DNA from 3 places in the Bacillus sp. C-3-6 genome. Region 1 is predicted to be linked to each of the others. Evidence: riboswitches for the same ligand, from Rfam matches in the RefSeq annotation. Region 1 holds a riboswitch; each other region holds the start of a gene.
What was found. Region 1 has a riboswitch for thiamine pyrophosphate ahead of tenA (thiaminase II). Riboswitches for the same ligand answer to the same signal wherever they lie in the genome.
Positions count from the first base shown of each region.

Region 2: it holds a riboswitch for thiamine pyrophosphate, as region 1 does, so the genes downstream of both, thiT (energy-coupled thiamine transporter ThiT) here and tenA (thiaminase II) in region 1, are expected to answer to the same signal.
Region 3: it holds a riboswitch for thiamine pyrophosphate, as region 1 does, so the genes downstream of both, thiM (hydroxyethylthiazole kinase) here and tenA (thiaminase II) in region 1, are expected to answer to the same signal.

Region 1 is NZ_CM137247.1:769,788-776,420, reverse strand. Features, by position in the region: gene tenI (thiazole tautomerase TenI) at 1-243, opposite strand, end outside; gene ACW0JX_RS03935 (ABC transporter substrate-binding protein) at 254-1,255, opposite strand; gene ACW0JX_RS03930 (ABC transporter permease) at 1,252-2,004, opposite strand; gene ACW0JX_RS03925 (ABC transporter ATP-binding protein) at 2,004-2,753, opposite strand; gene tenA (thiaminase II) at 2,722-3,417, opposite strand; TPP riboswitch at 3,503-3,606, opposite strand; TPP riboswitch at 3,667-3,778, opposite strand; gene ACW0JX_RS03915 (SH3 domain-containing protein) at 4,049-5,203, shown strand; gene ACW0JX_RS03910 (hypothetical protein) at 5,209-5,553, shown strand; gene ACW0JX_RS03905 (DUF3965 domain-containing protein) at 5,794-6,633, opposite strand, start outside.
Region 2 is NZ_CM137247.1:4,553,625-4,560,257, reverse strand. Features, by position in the region: gene ACW0JX_RS23470 (response regulator transcription factor) at 1-572, shown strand, start outside; gene ACW0JX_RS23465 (sensor histidine kinase) at 569-2,422, shown strand; gene thiT (energy-coupled thiamine transporter ThiT) at 2,630-3,301, opposite strand; TPP riboswitch at 3,388-3,489, opposite strand; gene ACW0JX_RS23455 (FeoA family protein) at 3,684-3,911, shown strand; gene feoB (ferrous iron transport protein B) at 3,908-5,896, shown strand; gene ACW0JX_RS23445 (FeoB-associated Cys-rich membrane protein) at 5,913-6,083, shown strand; gene ACW0JX_RS23440 (lipoprotein BA_5634 family protein) at 6,128-6,633, opposite strand, start outside.
Region 3 is NZ_CM137247.1:432,913-439,545, forward strand. Features, by position in the region: gene ACW0JX_RS02230 (type I restriction endonuclease subunit R, EcoR124 family) at 1-2,228, shown strand, start outside; partial or broken gene topB (DNA topoisomerase III) at 2,506-3,081, opposite strand; TPP riboswitch at 3,292-3,404, shown strand; gene thiM (hydroxyethylthiazole kinase) at 3,477-4,286, shown strand; gene thiE (thiamine phosphate synthase) at 4,301-4,960, shown strand; gene ACW0JX_RS02250 (anaerobic C4-dicarboxylate transporter family protein) at 5,077-6,390, opposite strand.

The DNA.
Region 1 (6,633 bases):
CCCTAGTTGAACACGAGGAATATTTAATAAAATTGCAATATCAATTCGATCATTTATGACAATTTTAGAAGCCGGAAAGCCTTCCATTAAAAGACTTTCCACACCTTCATATAACTCCTTCGTACTCTTCTCACGCTCACGAATATGCAAATAATCAATCTCACTCTCAATTTGCATCGCTACATTCACTAACTCTTCGAATGGCATATGGCCATTTGAGATTACGTGGAGCTCATTTTTCATATTCATTCGCCTACTTTAAAATATTTTCGAATAGTTCATCGGCTGGAACGGTTTCTTTCGTCATTCCTTTGTCCTTCAGCCATTTATTTTGTTTCTCCCAAGATTCTTTTGAATCTGATAAAAATGGCTCATCTTTCGTTTCCATCTTCTCTAATAAAATTTTCATACTTTCCTTTTCAACTTCTGGCACAAGTGGGAAGTTTTCTTTTTCTTGATGATTTAATAAAATATTCAATGCTTCATCTGGGTTTTTCTTCATGAAATCATAGCCTTTTTTCGTACCACGTAAGAAAGCTTGCAACGCTTCTTTATCTTTTTTCAACGTTTTATCACCTGTTACAAACACAAGTTCATGATAGTTCGGTACTCCGTAATCAGCTGGATTAAAGTAAGCTGGTTCATGGCCTTCATGACGCATAACCGGTACTTCATGATTAATGTATGCCCCTGTTACCGCATCCACTTTTTTCGTAATTAAGGCTGGTACTAAATCAAATCCAACATCAACTACTTTCACTGTATCAGGATTACCACCAGCTTCTTTTACCATCGTTTTTAAATACATCTCACTTAAAGGTGTTCCAGAATATCCTACTGTTTTTCCTTCTAAATCTTTCGGTGATTGAATACCCGCTGATTTCAGCGATACGACATGATTTAATGGTGAACGTACGACAGCCCCAATTGATTTCACTGGAATTTGCTCATTTGCTCTTGCCATAACAACATCTGGCTGATAATACAAGCCAACTGTCACCTTCCCTGCTGCTGCCAATGTTAATGGATCAGTCGGATTAGAAGGGAATTTAATATTTACCTTTACACCTTCTTCTTTAAAGTATCCTTTTTCAATTGCTGCATAAATAAAGCTATGTACCGCATTTGGATACCAATCTAACATGACTGTTATTTCTTTCTCTTTTTTACTTTTTTCTGATGCTGAATTACTTGAACATCCTGTAATCATTGCAATTAATAATGTAAACACAAAGATGCGCTTTAAAAATTTCATGAATGCTTCCTCCAACTAATGAATTTCTTTTCTAATATGGAAATAAGTACGACGAAGAAAATAGCTAATAATGATAACAATACAATGGGTGCAAATACGCCAGCTCCATCTAACTGCGTCATCATTCTCTTACTGAAATATCCAAGTCCAGCTTGTGCACCGAGCCATTCTCCAATTGCTGCTCCGATAACACTAAGCGGAACTGCAATTTTTAAAGCTGAGAAAAAATAAGGAAGAGCAGACGGCAACTTTAATTTAAGAAAAATATCTCTTTTCGTTGCTCCATATGTAACTAAGAGCTCCTCCCATTCTTTTTTTGTACTACGCAGTCCATCATACGTATTGACCGCAATCGGGAAAAACGTAATTAAAACTGTGACAACAACCTTACTCCAAATTGTGTATCCAAACCATAAAACAAATAGCGGAGCAAGCGCAGTAATCGGAATCGTTTGTGAAGCAACTAATAATGGATAAAATGCTCTTTCCATCCATGTACTCGCATTCATTAACATCGCTAGCCCTACACCTAATACGATAGAAATAACAACACCTATTAAAACGACGTATAACGTTGCAGGTAAATGAACCGTAAATAATATGTCTTTTAGTTTCCATATCTTCATTACAATCGCAGACGGTGACGGTAAAATGTACATCTCATCTACAATTCTTGCTCCTATTTCCCACACAGCTAGTAAAATACTAGAAAGTGTAATAGCAGGAACTAATTCTTTCAATCGGTTCATCACACAAGTACCTGCCTTTGTAACATACTAAGAAGCTCATCTTTCAGCGCTAATACTTCCGGTTTATATAAATCTTTTCGTGTTCTGTTATGATCAAGTGGTACAATCCGCTCAGTCAAAGTCGTTATCGGCTGCTGTTCCACTACTAAAACTCGGTTCGAAAGAAATAACGCTTCTTCAACATCATGAGTAATGAATAAAATTGTTTTTTCCCACTCTTGCCATTGTTCAAACAGCCATTCTTGCAAAGAGGCCTTCGTTAAAGCATCTAACGCGCTAAACGGTTCATCTAATAACAATATCTCCCCGCCCGTTAACAAAGTTCGGATAAAAGATACGCGTTGCCTCATACCACCAGATAAATCTTTCGGATGTTTTGTCTCATATCCTTGTAAACCAAATTTATATAACAGTTCCTTTGCCTTTACTTGTGCTTCTTTCTTCTGTACACCTTGGCACTCTAGCGGCAGAGCAGCATTCTCAATAATTGTTCTCCACGGCAAAAGCATATCTTTTTGCGGCATATATCCTACAGGATGGTGCTTTGTTTCTGTCAGTTCTATCTTTCCAGTACTTACCTTCTCTAGGCCTGTAATAAGGCGAAATAAAGTACTTTTCCCACATCCACTCGGTCCGATAATACTGACAAACTCTTTCTCATGTATAGAAGCATTTAATTCATGGATGATTGGTTTCTCATCGTAATGAAAAGAAACATTATGAAACTGTAGTATGTTCTTGCTCCTCAAATCCCCACATCTCCTTACGATAGGACATATCCCAGAATAAATATTCAAATCGACTGGAATATAAGAAAATCTCCTCTAATCTATCTAGTTCTTTCTCAGACTTTCCAACTGCCATTTCATTTAATAAATCTATTAACCAAATACAAAGATTACCGTATTCTTCCGAACTATATCCTTGAATCCACTCACCAAAAAACTCATGATCTCTTGCTCCAGGAATATCATTTAAACGCTTTCCAATTTCCCAGTAGCTCCACATACATGGAAGAAGCGCTGCTATTAATTCTGCAAGTGTGCCATTTTGAGATACAGACATCATGTAATTTGTATAAGCTAAATTTTTAGCAGATGGCTTTGCAGACTCTATCTCCTCTATAGAAATTCCAAGTCTTTTTGCATATTGTTTATGGATTGTCATTTCGCCATTTAATATTCCATCAATTTGTTCAGCGAACTTTCCCATTACTTGTGGATTCGTTGCTTTTACAACACCAATCGCATATAATTTTGCATAATCTAGCAGATATAAATAATCTTGAATAATATAATACTGAAATTTATCTTTTTCTAACGTGCCATCTCCCATACCCACTACAAACGGATGATTATGACTCATCTCCCAAACCGGTTGCACAGTTTCTAATAATCTATCGCAAAATTTCATTTCTCTATCCCCTTTCAATATATGTATCTAAATAAAAAACCACTTCTATATATAAGAAGTGGTTACAGCAAATAAAATTATACATTTATTCGATGTTCCACTTCCCTTCGCTAGTATTACCTAGATCAGGTGTTATAAGGGTTAAGGATTATTCCTCTCTCAGCAAATCAAGCACCCCTAGTGGTTTCAATATGAAATTTTCAAATAAAAAAGCCCCGTTTCTATACGCAAAGAAACGGGGACTCATTGTTAGTGTCCGAATTGCTTCCCTACGCTAGCATAATCTAGATCAGGTAATAAAAAGGATCAAAGGCTTACGGCCTACTCTCAGCTGGCAACACCAGCTCTCCTAGCAAACTATAAAATTATCACTGTCAGTATAACACCCTAATAAGACATCATCAACTATTTTAATTTTCTTAATTATCAACAAAAAAATTAAAGTTATACAATACATACATTCTATTTTAGAAAATAAAACTCCAATTAATTGTTTAAAAAGGAATCATTATCCTCAAAAAATTTATTTTTATATTGATTTCATATTACATTTATGTGAATACACCCACTATATTATATCTTTATACTATAATAAAATTACAACTATACAACTAGAGGAGGTCTCTATTCCATGAATATGAAAGCTACTGCTTTAACAGCAACTACTGTAGCGATTGCTTCTTTACTTCCTTCTATGGGTGAAACAAATGTACAAAAAGCAAACGCTGAACAATTATCTAATGTTAAAACTGGGTATGTCAAAGTCGATCAAGTAGCATTACATACAGAAGATAACGTAAAGAGCACATCAATTGATACAATTCGCTTTAATACAAAAGTGAACATCCTTGAAACAACTAATGGTTGGTATAAAGTATCTGTTCATAATAAAGTAGGTTATGTACAAAAAGATGCTATTTTACTAAAAAACAAACTTCAATCTAATGATCAATACATCGTCAATGCTAATGCATTAAACGTTCGCTCTGAACCTAATTTAGAATCTTCCATTTTAGATGTATTACCAAATGGCAAGTTTATTACCGTTCAAGAAGATCAAGGCGAATGGTATAAAATATCACATAATGGCCAAACGGGTTACGTACAAAAAGCATTCATCTCTAATGGTTCACAACCCTTAGTAAAAGGAATCACCGTTCAAAATAATACAAAATATACTGTTGCAACACCTAATCTGAATGTACGTAGCAACACTAGTACAAGTAGCGCTCTACTCGGTTCATTACAAAACGGTACACAAGTACAAGTAGTAGAAACTGTAGGAACTTGGTATAAAATTCGTTTTGGCACAGGATACGGATATGTAGCAAAACACTATGTAGTACAAAATCAACCACAGGCTAAAACAGATCAGCCTTCATCTATTCCAGCTGCTTTCAAATTCCCTGCTCAAGGAAGAATTAGCTCAACCTTTGATATACGATGGGAACAAATGCATTATGGTATAGATATTACTGCTCCAGGGAACGTCTCTATCCAAGCTGCTGCTGCAGGTAAAGTTGTGAAATCTTATTATTCAGCTAGCTATGGCAATGTTGTGTTCATTGCGCATCAAATCAATGGGAAATTATATACAACTGTTTATGCTCATATGAAGGATCGCACTGTACAAACTGGTGATCAAGTACAAGCTGGACAATTAGTAGGTCATATGGGCAACACAGGTCATTCATACGGGCAACATCTTCATTTTGAATTACATAATGGAGAATGGAATTTTGAAAAAACAAATGCAGTAAATCCACTGCCATATTTAGTTAGGTAAATTGTATGCCACGCAATATACCTCTTATAATTGAATACGCAGCCTTTTTAGGTTTAATCTGTTGTTTAATCATTTACAATACAAACATTGTATTTTTATCTATTATTATTGCTTTTGTTGCATTAGAAATTATGATGGAATCATTTCAAGTGCAACTAAAACAAAAAATTGCCCATATTTATAACGCTATATTTCTTTTGAGTGCTCTCATAACAAATATAATTAGTAATGGCTTTTATTTATCTACTGTATTTCCAGTATTCTTTATGGCTGTTTTATTATTTGTAGCTAGATATATTAATGTCCCTTATAACCAAAAACAAAAACAAAAACAAGAACAAGAAGCTTAGAAAGAGGAGACACTGTGTACCAATCTTTCAAAGATGCTCCAATAAAATACATATTGCATTTGTATAAGAAAGCCAATACTTTTTTTGGTATACAAGGAAGTTATACTGCACAACTTCTCCTATATGGAATGTTGTTTCTTGTTTTAATCACTTTCTCCTTGTTTTACTAACAAAAAAGGATCTCACATAAACTGGAGATCCTTTTTAATTTATATTAATTTTTCATATCGAAAATATTGTTTATCCACAAGCATATTTTTCATAAATAAAGCTCAGATTATATTTTTTCTCTAAGCTCATTCGTTGTTCGTCATCGCACCAATAGAAAAGAATATCATGAATCGTTGCGTAACGCTTATTTTTAAGAAATAGCCTAAAGAATGATGGTAAACAATCATGTAATTGTATAAATATATAATTGCGTAGTGTTTCTTCTTTATATTCAATGCCCTTACAAATATACAGTAATTCTTCACAATAATATGCATGCTGTGGAACTTGTATCATCTCGAAAAATGGCACATAAGATAGTAGCTTTCCAATAAAATGACCGTATCGATCCATTACTCCTATCGTCATATGCTCCATCATTTCTTTCATTACATATAAATAATCATCTACATGTGTTGTCTTTAATGGGTCTAAGCGATCGGAAATTTGAGATAATACAGCTCTTTGACATGCTAAAACTGCCTGACTAGGTCCATAATATGATAGGAAATCTGTACACTTACGATATTTCCGTAATAAATCATGTGTATATAAATCATATACGAAAGTATTACAATACATTGCTAAACTCATCATATCACTATTTAATTGCTCTTTTGATAATGATTTCGCTCTCTTACACATATAAAAGAATGTAAATTCCAATACTTCTTTATGAGATAATAAATGTTTACAATCGGTTATACATTTCTCATTAAATTTAACTCTATCCCAAATTTCAATATCCCTATCTGTCAATTCACCTATACGATATTTAATAATTAAATAGTTTAAAGCAACTGATTGCGTCAAAAGATCCCATGTTTCATATTCCAATGAAGTATGAACAAACTCAGCTAATCCTTGTGC
Region 2 (6,633 bases), 1.4 Mb from region 1:
TTGTATTTGAAGAAGAAGAGGTTGATTTAGTTATTTTAGATATTATGTTGCCAGAACTCGATGGATGGTCTGTTTGCCGAAGGATTCGAAAGACGTCCGAGGTGCCTATTATTATGCTAACGGCGCGCGTAGATGAAGACGATACGCTACTTGGTTTTGAACTTGGGGCAAATGACTATGTGACGAAGCCGTATAGTCCGCCAATTTTATTAGCAAGAGCGAAAAGGTTGTTAGAAAGCAGAAAAGTGACAAAGCAACTTTTAGAGAATGAAGATGATACATTATCAATCCACGATATTCACGTTCATTTTCCGTCACGCACTGTTACGGTAAATCGAACTGATATTAATTTAACGCATACAGAATTTGAAATATTAGCGTATTTCATGAAAAATCAAGGAATCGTTTTAACGCGAGAGCAACTCATTTCAAGAATTTGGGGATATGAATTTGCTGGTGATGATCGAACGGTTAATAGTCATATTCGTAATTTAAGAAATAAATTAGGAGAGAAAGCAAAGTACATTACAACTGTAGTACGCACAGGTTATAAATTTGAGGGCAATGTATGAGGAATGGAATTGTACTAAAATTATTTACTCTTACAACAGCATTGTGCATGTTGATTTTAGCGACGATATTTATTGGACAAACGATATTTTTTAAACAATATTATGCGAATCGAAAAGTGGAAGATATTAAAGTGAATTTAAATTCCTTTGGGAAGAACTATTTAAATCATGCAGGAAATGCAGAAGAAATTCAGAAACTAGAGCAAGACTTTTTAAGAGAAAATAATACGTGGATTACGACATTAGATAAGAACGGGAATTTAAAACATGCAGATGATTTTTATTTTGAAGTAACGATAGATCGTAGGCAACAAAAGAGCTTTGGACAACAAATATTCAAAATTCCCTTAGGTAATCTCGTCAATATAGAGGAGATTGATAATAAATTATCAGAGCATTTTTTAGGGCAAGAAATTTATTTTTCTGGAGTGAGAAAAGAAGATAGTTTTATTCCATTCTCTTTTTCTTTATCTAAACAGAATTTAAGCGGATCTAATAAACCGCTAGAAAAAGCATTTAATGAGAAAATGAGAAAATTATATGAGGAGAAAAAGAAAGCAACCGGGGAACAAGTTGTTAAGGAGAAGAGGCCAGCCGTTCAGGAGCAAGCTGCCCCAGAACCAGATGTTTACATAGGAGGGCGTGTTACGAAAGTACAGTTTCCAGATGTAAAAGGCCCCGTAAATCCAATTTATAAAAATACTTTATTTTTGGATAGTATAAAAGAATTTCAAACGGATGTATTACTAAAAGAGAGTAATCAAATAGAGTATTCAACAAAGACAATGGACTATGAAAAGAATGATATAAAATATAAATTATTAATGAAACCAATAAAAGAAAAAGATGGATCAGTAACATATATTTATGCGATGGCTTCTTTACAGCCCGTAGATGAAGCTGTACAAATGGTGCAAGATTATTACATCTATATCATTGCATTTGTAGTCGTTCTTATTTTTTTAGCTTCGTTTTATTATTCAAAACAAATTGCAAAACCATTATTAAAAATAAATGATACGACGAAGAAAATAGCACAATTAGATTTTACAGAAAAAATACCGATTACTTCAAAAGATGAAATTGGAGATTTATCGAAAAATATTAATGTGCTATCAAATAAACTCCATTCGCATATTGGGCAGTTAGAAGAAGATATTGAAAAGGAAAGAAAGTTAGAAAAGACGCGAAAAGAATTCATTTCTGGTGTTTCACATGAATTAAAAACACCGCTAAGTATTATGAAAAGCTGTATTTCTATTTTAAAAGACGGGGTAGCTGAGCATAAAAAGGATTATTATTTTCAGGCGATGGAGAGAGAAGTAGACAAAATGGATACGTTAATTTTGGATATGCTTGAGTTAGCTAAATTTGAATCTGGTACATATAAAATGAAAAAGGATTCGTTTTATATTGATACAGTAATTGAAGACATATGTGAACATCTATCTGTGGAAATAGAGAAAAAAGAGCTTCGTGTTCATAAAAATATATGTTCATTTGAAGTGATTGCAAATCAAGGCCGGATTGAACAAGTCATCGTGAATTTCATTACGAATGCCATACGTTATACACCAAATAAAGAAGATATTATTATTTCTACAATAGATGAGAAGGATCGTATAAAAGTGTGCATTGAAAATAAAGGTACTCACATTGAAGAAGAACAATTAGATAAAATTTGGGATCGTTTTTATCGAGTGGATACAGCTCGTCAGCGTTCACAAGGTGGGACGGGGCTTGGGCTTGCCATTTCAAAGAATATTTTAGAACTACATGATACTGAATATGGGGCAGGAAATACAGAAGATGGTGTGTTATTTTATTTCTATTTACCGAAAAAAGCGTAGAAAATATAATCTACGTTTTTTTAAATTATTTTCATATTATCTTTACCTAATCTTTATTTTTAATCAGTATAATTTGTTTAGAATATGAGGTTATGTAAGGAGTCGATGAACCGTGCATAGCAATTGGCTAAGTATAATGGTATTTATTTTCTTTTGCGCATTTATTGTATTTTTAATTAATATTACGATATGAAAAAAGAGCGCTCATTAAGCGCCCTTTTTTTGTGTATTCATTTGATAAGCACTGATGCTTTTGAATAAGCGTGGTGAAGTGATAAATAAAAATATAAGTAAAACGGTACATAGAATATAGGAACCAATCATTGTACTACCGTTAAATATTAAAGAATATAGGAAAGCCGATTGGCCTTTTGGTGCATATTGTCCCCAGAAAATGATACCAGCGATAAAGTGACAGAAGTAACGAGCTAGACTACCGATAAAAGTAGCGACGATAATGTATCCAATTACTTTCTTTCCTTGGTTTGGTTTTGATGAAGGTTTGTCTTTACGGCTACCTAAATTTGATTGTTCTTCGCTAGTTTCATTTGACGCTAAAAGCGCCTTTTGAATTGGACGGTAGAATAAACCAGCAAATCCAATGAATGCGAAAGCAACAAAGTATTCAATTAATACTTGAATTGGTGTGACGATAATGGCATCGCCTACGACAATTTGTAATAATCCCCAAATTAAGCCTCCTAAGAAAGCCATTTTGAAGCCCCAGCGGTATGCGATAATAAAAATAGGAATCATAGCAAATGAAATGGAACCGCCTGTTGCTGATATTTTGATTGAAAGTGGTAAAATGTCGATGACCAAGGCGAAGGCTGCAAGAATAGCAGATTCGATCATCGCTTGTAAATTGGTGTTACGCATGTTGTCTCCCCCTAAATCCAAGTTGTACAAAAAAGAATAGATATCATAGGAGGATACGAAATACGTAAATAAAAATGAGGTATGTATTTCGGACGTTTGCACAATCCCTGCGTTAGCATTAACTAACAGGTTCGAAGGGTCGGAACGAAGTGTTCCCTCTCAGCGGCATGGCTCCCCCAGTGATAACGAGATTCTTTATTTGCTATTGTTTATTGTAAGCGAAATGGATGAGAATGGCAAACAAATGCTGTATGACAATAATTGAAATAGAATTGTAGCGAAATGTTAATAAATATGAAGCAAAAGGGTATAGTACAAGAGAAATTGGGTGTGGTATAATTTTTTTGAAAATAATTATCATTCTCTTCTGAGGGGGAAGGTTATGAGCTTAGTAGATATTAAAATTGGAGAGAAAGTGTTAGTAAAAAGTATTCAGTCTTTAGATCAGCTATTAAAGCGTAGACTAGCTGCTTTCGGTCTTGCGGAAGGAAGCGAACTTCGCTTGAAACAGAAAGCGATGTTCAAAGGTCCTTGTACATTGGAGTGTCGTGGACAGTTAATTAGTATTCGTCATTGTGACGCGAAAATGATAAAGGTGGAATTAGCGTGAATAAGGTAGCTTTGCTAGGGAATCCGAATACAGGGAAGACATCATTATTTAATGCACTTACTGGTTCTTATGAATACGTAGGAAACTGGAGCGGTGTAACAGTAGAAAAAAAGGTTGGTAAATTAAAAGATAGACAAGGAACATTAATTGATTTACCAGGTGTGTATGATTTAAATCCAGTTTCACGTGATGAAGGTGTTGTAACAAACTTTCTATTAACAGAAGAATTTAATCATATGTTAAATATTGTAGATTCTTCGCAGTTTGAGAGAAATATGCATTTAACGTTGCAATTACTTGAATTTGGTAAGCCGGTCTCAATTGGTTTAAATATGGTTGATGTGGCGAAGCAAAGAGGAATTGTCATTGATGTAAAACGATTATCAGAACTATTAGGTGTAACAGTCGTTCCTGTCGTTGCAAGAAGTGGAAAAGGTTGTGAAGAACTACTTGCGACTCTTAAAGAAAATGACAAAAAGGAGAAAAAGCCATTCCTTATTTCATATGGTGTACAAATGGATGAAGGAATTGGAGAAGTAATTGCTCTTTTAGAGACAGCGAATTATGAGCATCCGAGATGGTTAGCACTTCAATTTTTAAGCAATAACGAAGTAGTAGAAAAAGAAATGAAAGCATTACCAATTTATAAGGAACTCATAGCCATTCGATCTCGCTTAGAAGGAAAACTTGATTGTACGTTAGAAGAGCACATTTACAAAACTCGTGAAGCGTATATTGAAAAGTTAAAAACAAATGTTATGAAGCATGAGAAAGAAGGAAAAATTCCTTTTTCAGAAAAAATTGATAGATTAATTACACATAAAATTTTAGGACTTCCAATCTTTTTAGCAGTTATGTTTTTTATTTTTCAGGTTACGTTTACGTGGATTGGTACACCTTTATCGGATATGTTAGATGAGTTTTTTGGTGGTCAGCTTACGGATTGGGTGACGGCTGGACTTACAAGTATTGGAGCTTCTGATTTTATTCAAGCACTCGTTACAGAAGGTATTATTGCCGGTGTTGGTGCTGTATTAGTATTCGTACCACAAATCTTTGCACTATTCTTTTTCATTTCATTATTAGAAGACTCAGGATATATGGCGCGAATTGCAGTTGTTATGGATAGAATTATGGAGTTCTTTGGCTTAAACGGTAAAGCTTTTATTCCGATGATTATCGGTTTTGGATGTAACGTTCCGGGTATTATGGCAGCGAGAACGATTGAACAGGAGAAAGAGCGCTTACTTACAATTTTAGTAACACCGTTTATGTCTTGTTCAGCACGATTACCTGTATATGCATTATTTGCGGGCGTATTCTTCCCTAATAGTCAGGCGACTGTTGTATTTTCTTTATATGTCGCAGGTATTGTTCTTGCGTTATTAGTTACAAAAATTATGTCTCTTACGATTTTGAAAGCAGAAAAATCTATTTTCGTAATTGAGCTACCGCCTTATCGTGTGCCACAAGCGAAAACGTTATGGCTGAGCACGTGGGAGAAAGGAAAGGGATTTGTTCGTAAAGCTGGTACATTCATCTTTGGTGGTTCGGTTGTTATTTGGTTATTAAATTATGCAGGTCCATCAGGATTTGGCGTTGATATGGGAGATAGCTACTTAGCGATGATTGGTGGATTTATCGCACCATTATTTGCACCGCTCGGCTTTGGAACGTGGCAAGCTGCGGCATCCCTTTTAACAGGATTTTTAGCGAAAGAAGTTGTCGTTTCTACAATGGCAATTATTTATGCGGTTAAAGAAGATGTGCTTGGAAATGTAATGGGAGCACATTATACAGCATTATCAGCTTATGCATTTATGTTCTTTATTTTATTATATGTTCCGTGTTTAGCGACCGTAGCTGTTATTAAACGTGAAACAGGATCAGCGAAATGGACGATTTTCTCAGTCGTGTATCCACTCGTAGTTGCTTATGTATTAACGCTCATTATATACCAAGTTGGATCCCTACTCGGATTCTAGAAGGAGATGTATTGTGATGATGGTCAATATTATAATTGGAGCTATCATTTTTGGTTATGCAGCATATACGTTAGTTAATTTTGTAAAGAGAAGTAAAAAAGGAAAATGCGCGGCATGTTCTTTAAATAAGTCATGTCAGTCGCAAACTTGTAGCCCGGATATGGAGCAAATTGCTCATAATAAATAGAAAAAAGCTTTGCGAAATTTCGCAAAGCTTTTTTGTTTTACTTTTTACTTTTTAATTTTTACAAGTTGAGAAGCTTCTACGCCTTTGTAACCAGGGAATTCTTTACTCGGGTCTTTATCAAATTTTAATACACCTACAGATTTTTCATCACCTTTTACATTGCTGTAAGTTGCGTCATCAACAATCGCATACATATCTGTATATGCACGGCCACTTCCGATAATTGTGTTGCCTTCATATTTTAATTTCGCTCCATCAAGTGTAGCATTTTCTACTTTCTCTTTTGCGAATAATACACCTTGTTCTGTTGTTACAGCTGGTAATTTATCAAGTGATTTCGTGTTGTCTTTTTCATCAACTTTGCTAAGTAACTCTTTTTTCACTAGTTCTTCACCAGTTTTCTTATCCATTACAAGAACTTTTTTACCATCTAATGTTGTCATTTTCATTTTATAGAAGTCTTTTTCTTTCACTTCTTTTTTGTTTTTATCTGTAATTTGTTGAACTTGTTCTTCTGAGCCGTACAGTACAAAACCGTTCGCTTTCTCTC
Region 3 (6,633 bases), 340 kb from region 1:
CAGCATTTGGTTGGGACAATGATGAAAAATTATCTCACGGCGGTTTTGTTTGGCACACTACTGGTTCGGGGAAAACTATTACGAGTTTCAAGACGGCTTTGTTTTTATCGACTAGAGTAGGATTTGATAAAGTCGTCTTCCTTGTTGATAGACGTGAGCTGGACAATCGTACCAGTGAAAACTTCAAAGCATACGCAGCTTACGAGTCCGTTTCCGTTGATGATACGAAACATACCTATCAGCTAAAAAAGATACTCAAGTCAGCTAAAAACGGAATTGTAGTAACGACAACATTCAAACTGAATTCTTTAGTTAAGGAACTGGAAGAAGCTCACGATGATAGTTTAGTAGATAAGAAAATCGTTTTTATCATCGATGAAGCTCACCGTACGACAATGGGACAGATGATGGGAACCATTAAGAGCTATTTCAAGAAAAATGGACTCTTCTACGGCTTTACTGGAACACCTTTATTTGATGAAAATAAGATCAAAGGAAAGGTCAATGAAAAAAGCGAAGTCATTAATACGACTGAAAAATTATTTGGACCTAAGTTACATCAATATACGATTGATGAGGCGATTGCGGATAAAAATGTATTAGGTTTTCACGTTGATTATATCAACACTGGAGAATTCAAGAGTTATGATGATTTAAGAGAGCAACTAGCTGAGAAAATTAAGGTAGAACACCCTGAATTAACTGACAGAGACATTGAGCGCCAAGTTCAAGAGATGTCAGAAGCTGACCTTGAAAAGCAAGCTAAAAAACGAGAATTGTTTAAATACCAAGATGAAACGCATATCCCACGTGTAGTTGAAGAAATTCTGAGTAACTGGGAATCACAATCACAAGGTAGAGAATTTAATGCCATTTTGACAGTTGCCTATAAAAATCGTGTGATTGCTTATTATGATGAATTTAAGAAACAACTGACAGATCGTGGAGAAAAGTTGAATGTGGCTATGACGTTTAGTTTCGGCAATGAAAATGATCCTACGCCACTAGACCCTAAAATTGTCAAAGGTATGTTTAAGGACTACGCTGCATTTACTGGTATTGAGTTTGTTGCTGGTGATAAAAAACACGGCGAGGACGCTTACTTTGAAGATGTCGTGGAACGTGCTACTCGAGGCGGTAGTGGACGAAACCCTAAGAATATAGACCTCGTGATTGTGGCAGACCAACTGCTGACAGGTTATGACTCTAAGCGTCTTAATACGCTTTATGTTGACCGTTCACTTGAACTTCAAGGTTTGATTCAAGCCTATTCACGAACAAATCGTGTGTTTGGCTCAAATAAAGAGTTTGGAACGATTATCAACTTCCAATATCCACGGCTTACCGAGCAAATCGTAGATCAAGCTTTGAAGCTGTATGGAAGCGGTGGTAAGAGCAGTAAGGCAATTGTTGATACCTATGAAACTGCTGTAAAGAAATTAGCAATAAAAGTTACTGAAATGATTCCGACTTTACCTGACCCTACTGAATGGCAGACAATTGAACATGATGAGAAGAAAAAAGAAGCATTTATACTTGCTTTTAAAGATGCTGCTGAGCAGTTGAATTTGGTAGAACAATACTATGAATTTAAGTGGGATGATATAACTTTTGGTATTGATGAGCATACTTGGTTACAGTATGTTGGTGCGTATAAAAACTTAACTTGGAAGCCAGGAACTCCACCTCCGCCGACACCAATTAATACGCTTGTTGGAAAAACTAAGTTAGCGGGAACACAAGTAATCGATGCGAATCATATTCTTAGTTTAATTGGTTCAAAAGTTACCTCACCGAACGGCGTGCAAAAGGTGGATAATGAAACACTCCGTATTATTTATGAACAAATTCAAGAGTTGAGTAACATGGGGGAATATGAGCAAGCACAGTTATTGAAAGAATTTGTGGATACTGAGCTTGTGCCTGGTAACTTATCGAGCGGTTTGGAATTTGATGAGGCATTCGAAATTTGGAAAGCAAGTAAGCTACAGAATACGGTTATTAATTTTTCTTCGGAGTGGGGTCTAGATAGTGAATTACTTGGAAAATCAGTGAATTCATATTCTATTTCACAGTCTGATGTTGTTCCTTACATCACTGAACTCATTAGTAGTGTTGATTTTAGTAAGGCAACCAATCAAACGGCTGGCAATTTGTTAAGGCATAATATGACACTAACTATCAAACTTCCAGAGTGGATTGCTGAAATTAAGCAAAAATATAGTTAACTTGATGATGGCTTTGAAGTGCCTGTGAAAACGAAGAATAACCAGTAGAAACAGAATATGTTTGATTATAAGAGTCGAGGATATACATTCCTTGGCTCTTAACTATGGGTTGAGTAGTTACGAATATTTTATATAAGAGGGGACGGATTGAGGAGGGAAAATATAATATTTTAATGTATGAAACAACAATTACAACCAGAATTATTTGGGTGTAATTCATACAAGTCTTATAAATACTAGTAAAATTAATTTCACCCTAGCTATTGACAGGATACAATTGGCAACGGCCGCAATTTAACTGGGCATTAAAGCGAGTTGTTAAAGCGCGAGTTGCATTAAGACCGATATACCAGTCAGCTTCTGAACGTGCAACTGCTGAAGCGTATAAATTGTCATAGGCTTTACCTGGTTTTAAATTTGCAAAACCATTTTTAATTGCTTTATCGGTTACAGAAGAAATCCATAAACGTTTGATTGGTTTATTTAGCTTAACTTTATCGATAATCCAGCGTGCGACTAATTCCCCTTCACGTCCAGCGTCTGTTGCTACAATAATTTCATTTACATCTTTTCTAAGTAGCTGACTTTTTACAGCATTAAATTGTTTACCAGTTTGTTTAATAACCGTTAATTTCAAACGCTCAGGTAGCATCGGTAAATCTTCTAAATTCCACTTTTTATATTTCACATCATAACTTTCTGGATCTGCTAATGTAACGAGATGACCTAAAGCCCAAGTTACAATATATTTATTACCCTCAAGATAGCCGTTTCCTTTTTTATCACACTTCAGTACACGAGCAATATCTCGTGCAACGGAAGGTTTTTCAGCGATTACAACGCTTTTTGACATATTAAAAACATCCTTTCAAATTTCCATACGTTAACTATAGCATACATCTTCTTGAGATTCAGTTTCGCTCCATATTTGATCGGTTTTTAATGGAGGGAACAAAATCCCAACTAATTAAAGTTTCACTTTATCAGTTGCTTCTATATTAAATAGAAAAAGTAAAGAACTTGTTATTTTACTAGAATAAGAGTAGACTTTGAAGTAGATGAATAAGAAACACATGGGAGTTTGTGGATACAAACTGAGAGTATGGCTACTAGTCCGTCATTGACCATTTGAACCTGTTGGATAATGCCAGCGTAGGGAGAGTGTAAAAGCACATATTCAGGCACTTTGCGTACGCGCAAAGTGTCTTTTTGTGTATCTCCCATCATTATAGTTAGGAGATGAAAAGGATGAATATGAAAGAAATTAGTAAAGTAGTGGATTTGGTGAGAGAATCTAATCCGCTCGTTCATAATATTACAAATGTTGTTGTAACAAATTTTACTGCTAACGGTTTGTTGGCACTTGGGGCATCGCCTGTAATGGCGTATGCAAAAGAAGAAGTAGCAGAAATGGCTAGCATTGCTGGAGCGTTAGTATTAAATATGGGAACACTTCGTCCTGAGGAAGTAGAAGTGATGTTACTTGCTGGTAAATCAGCAAATGTGAACAATGTGCCAGTACTATTTGATCCAGTTGGTGCAGGAGCAACTTCGTATCGAACAGAAGTTGCGAGACATATTCCAGCCGAAATAGATTTAGCAATTATCCGCGGCAATGCGGCTGAAATAGCAAACGTTATTAATGAGAAATGGGAAATTAAAGGGGTAGACGCTGGTACTGGAAATGGCAATGTTGTAAGTATTGCAAGGCAGGCAGCAGACGAACTAAATACAGTTGCGGTCATTACTGGAAAAGAAGATGTTGTTACAGATGGAGAGAGAACTATTGTTATTCGAAACGGTCACCCTATTTTAACGAAAGTTACGGGAACAGGTTGTTTACTAACTTCTGTAATAGGAGCATTTGTAGCAGTAGAAAAAGATTATGTAAAAGCAGCAGTAGCCGCATTAACGTTTTATGGTGTAGCTGCGGAACTGGCAGCTGTTAAAACAGTAGAAAAAGGGCCTGGTAGTTTCCAAATTGAATTTTTAAATCAGTTAGCGAATACTACTGCTGGTGATATTGAGAAGTATGGAAAGATTGAGGAGTTAGAGTAAGGGGGATGAAACACATGATGCGCATTGAAACAAAGAAGATGTCTAAGTTATTACAAGTGTATTTTATTATGGGAAGTAATAACTGCACGAGGGATCCTTTAGCTGTATTGAAAGAAGCATTAGATGGTGGAGTGACACTTTTTCAGTTTCGCGAGAAGGGGGAAGGTTCTTTAATCGGAGGAGATAGAGTGCGCTTTGCAAAAGAATTGCAGACGCTTTGTAAGGAATATAGTGTTCCTTTCATTGTAAATGATGATGTAGAATTAGCCATTGAATTAGATGCAGATGGTGTTCATGTAGGACAAGATGATGAAGGAATTACATCTGTTCGTGAAAAAATGGGAGATAAAATTATCGGTGTATCTGCTCATACAATTGAAGAAGCACGCTTTGCAATCGAAAACGGAGCAGATTATTTAGGCGTTGGACCTATTTTCCCAACGAGTACGAAAAAAGATACGAAAGCTGTTCAAGGAACGAAAGGATTAGCTTATTTTAGAGAACAAGGAATTACAGTGCCAATCGTTGGTATTGGTGGGATTACAATTGAAAATACAGCGGCAGTTATAGAAGCGGGTGCGGACGGTGTTTCAGTTATTTCAGCAATTAGTTTAGCTGAATCTACGTATGAAAGTACGAGAAAATTAGCTGAAGAAGTAAAGAGAAGTTTGTAGAAAAGGACATGTAGTATTTTAAGTGCTACATCGAGAAGTAGACTGCCCAAAAAATTTAAACAAACGTTTGATTAAAAAAGCACAAACCTTTTTAAATAAAGGTTTGTGCTTTTTCTTTAAAACATAATTGAAATTAAGAGCATTCCAATTCCGATAGAAGTAAATGTTGCAATTAAGCCTGGAATCATAAAGCTATGATTTAATACGTATTTACCAATACCTGTTGTACCGGTACGGTCAAAGTTAATAGCAGCAACGATTGTTCCATAGTTCGGAATGAAGAAATATCCATTTACTGCAGGGAACATCGCAATCAGTAGCGCTGGTGGAATACCAAGGGATAGTCCAAGTGGCATTAAGGCACGTACTGTTGCTGCTTGGCTGTACAGTAAAATAGATAGAATGAATAGCGCGATGGCAAATAGCCAAGGTGCACTTGTTACTAAATGCTGAATGGATCCTTGAATCATATTTAAGTTTCCATTAAAGAAAGTATCTCCCATCCAAGCGATACCGAAAATAGCAACAACTGCTGTTGCCCCTGCTTTAAAGACGTTACCAGACACAATGCTTTCTACATTTGGTTTACAGAAAATAATAATAAGAGCCGCGATAGTTAACATAACCATCTCAATTGTGTTCGGCATGGAAAGACGGGCTAACTTCCCATCAACTATCCATCCTGGACGAAGTGCTTCAAATGAACCAAGAAGTACAACAAGGAAGGTTCCTACAAGGAAAAGGATAACTGATAATTTTGCGCCCTTTACACCTACAAATTTTTTTTTCTCTTCAAGCTTAGGAATCATTCCTTCTTTTAATCGTTTTAAGTATTCAGGGTCTTCATTTAATTCTTTTCCCATCTTACTAGCAACGAATGCTGCTAACATACAAGCAATGAAAGTAGAAGGAATACTCACTTTTAAAATATCTAATAAAGTGATTTTATAGTCAGCTAACATTGCTAAAAGAGCAACTGTGGCAGCTGAAATTGGACTAGCTGTAATTGCTTGCTGAGAAGCGATTACGGCAATCGACATTGGGCGTTCCGGTCTAATCCCTGATTCACGAGAGACTTCTGCAATAACAGGAAGTACAGAATAGGCAACGTGACCAGTACCTGCACATAGTGTGAATAAATAAGTAACAATTGGAGCAAAAAAAGTAATACGCTTTGGATTTTTTCGCAATGCTTTTTCAGCTAGATGAACAAGATAGTCCATTCCTCCAGCAGCTTGCAAAGCACCAGCGGCTGTAATTACTGCCAAAATCATAAGCATTACATCGATAGGAGGCGCGGTTGGTTGTAAGTGGAAGACAAAAACGAGTATTGCCATACCAACTCCACCCATTACTCCTAAACCAACTCCGCCTAGGCGTGCACCAATAAAAATACAGAGTAACAAGGTAAGAAATTGTAGCCAAAACATGATAAACTACCTCCGAAATTCATTAGTTAAGATATATTCGAATAGTTTAATTTGAATGGAAATTAAATAAATACCCGAAGAAATCCTTGTTGTTTATACATTTTTTATTATATAACACAAAAAAAGTAACATTCACGTACTTTTTGAAATTATTTTGAAAAAGCAATGCATTAAAAATTTGTATTTATATCTCTAAATAAGTAGACATTTTGATTTATATGTTGTAATCTTTGAAAGAGAATA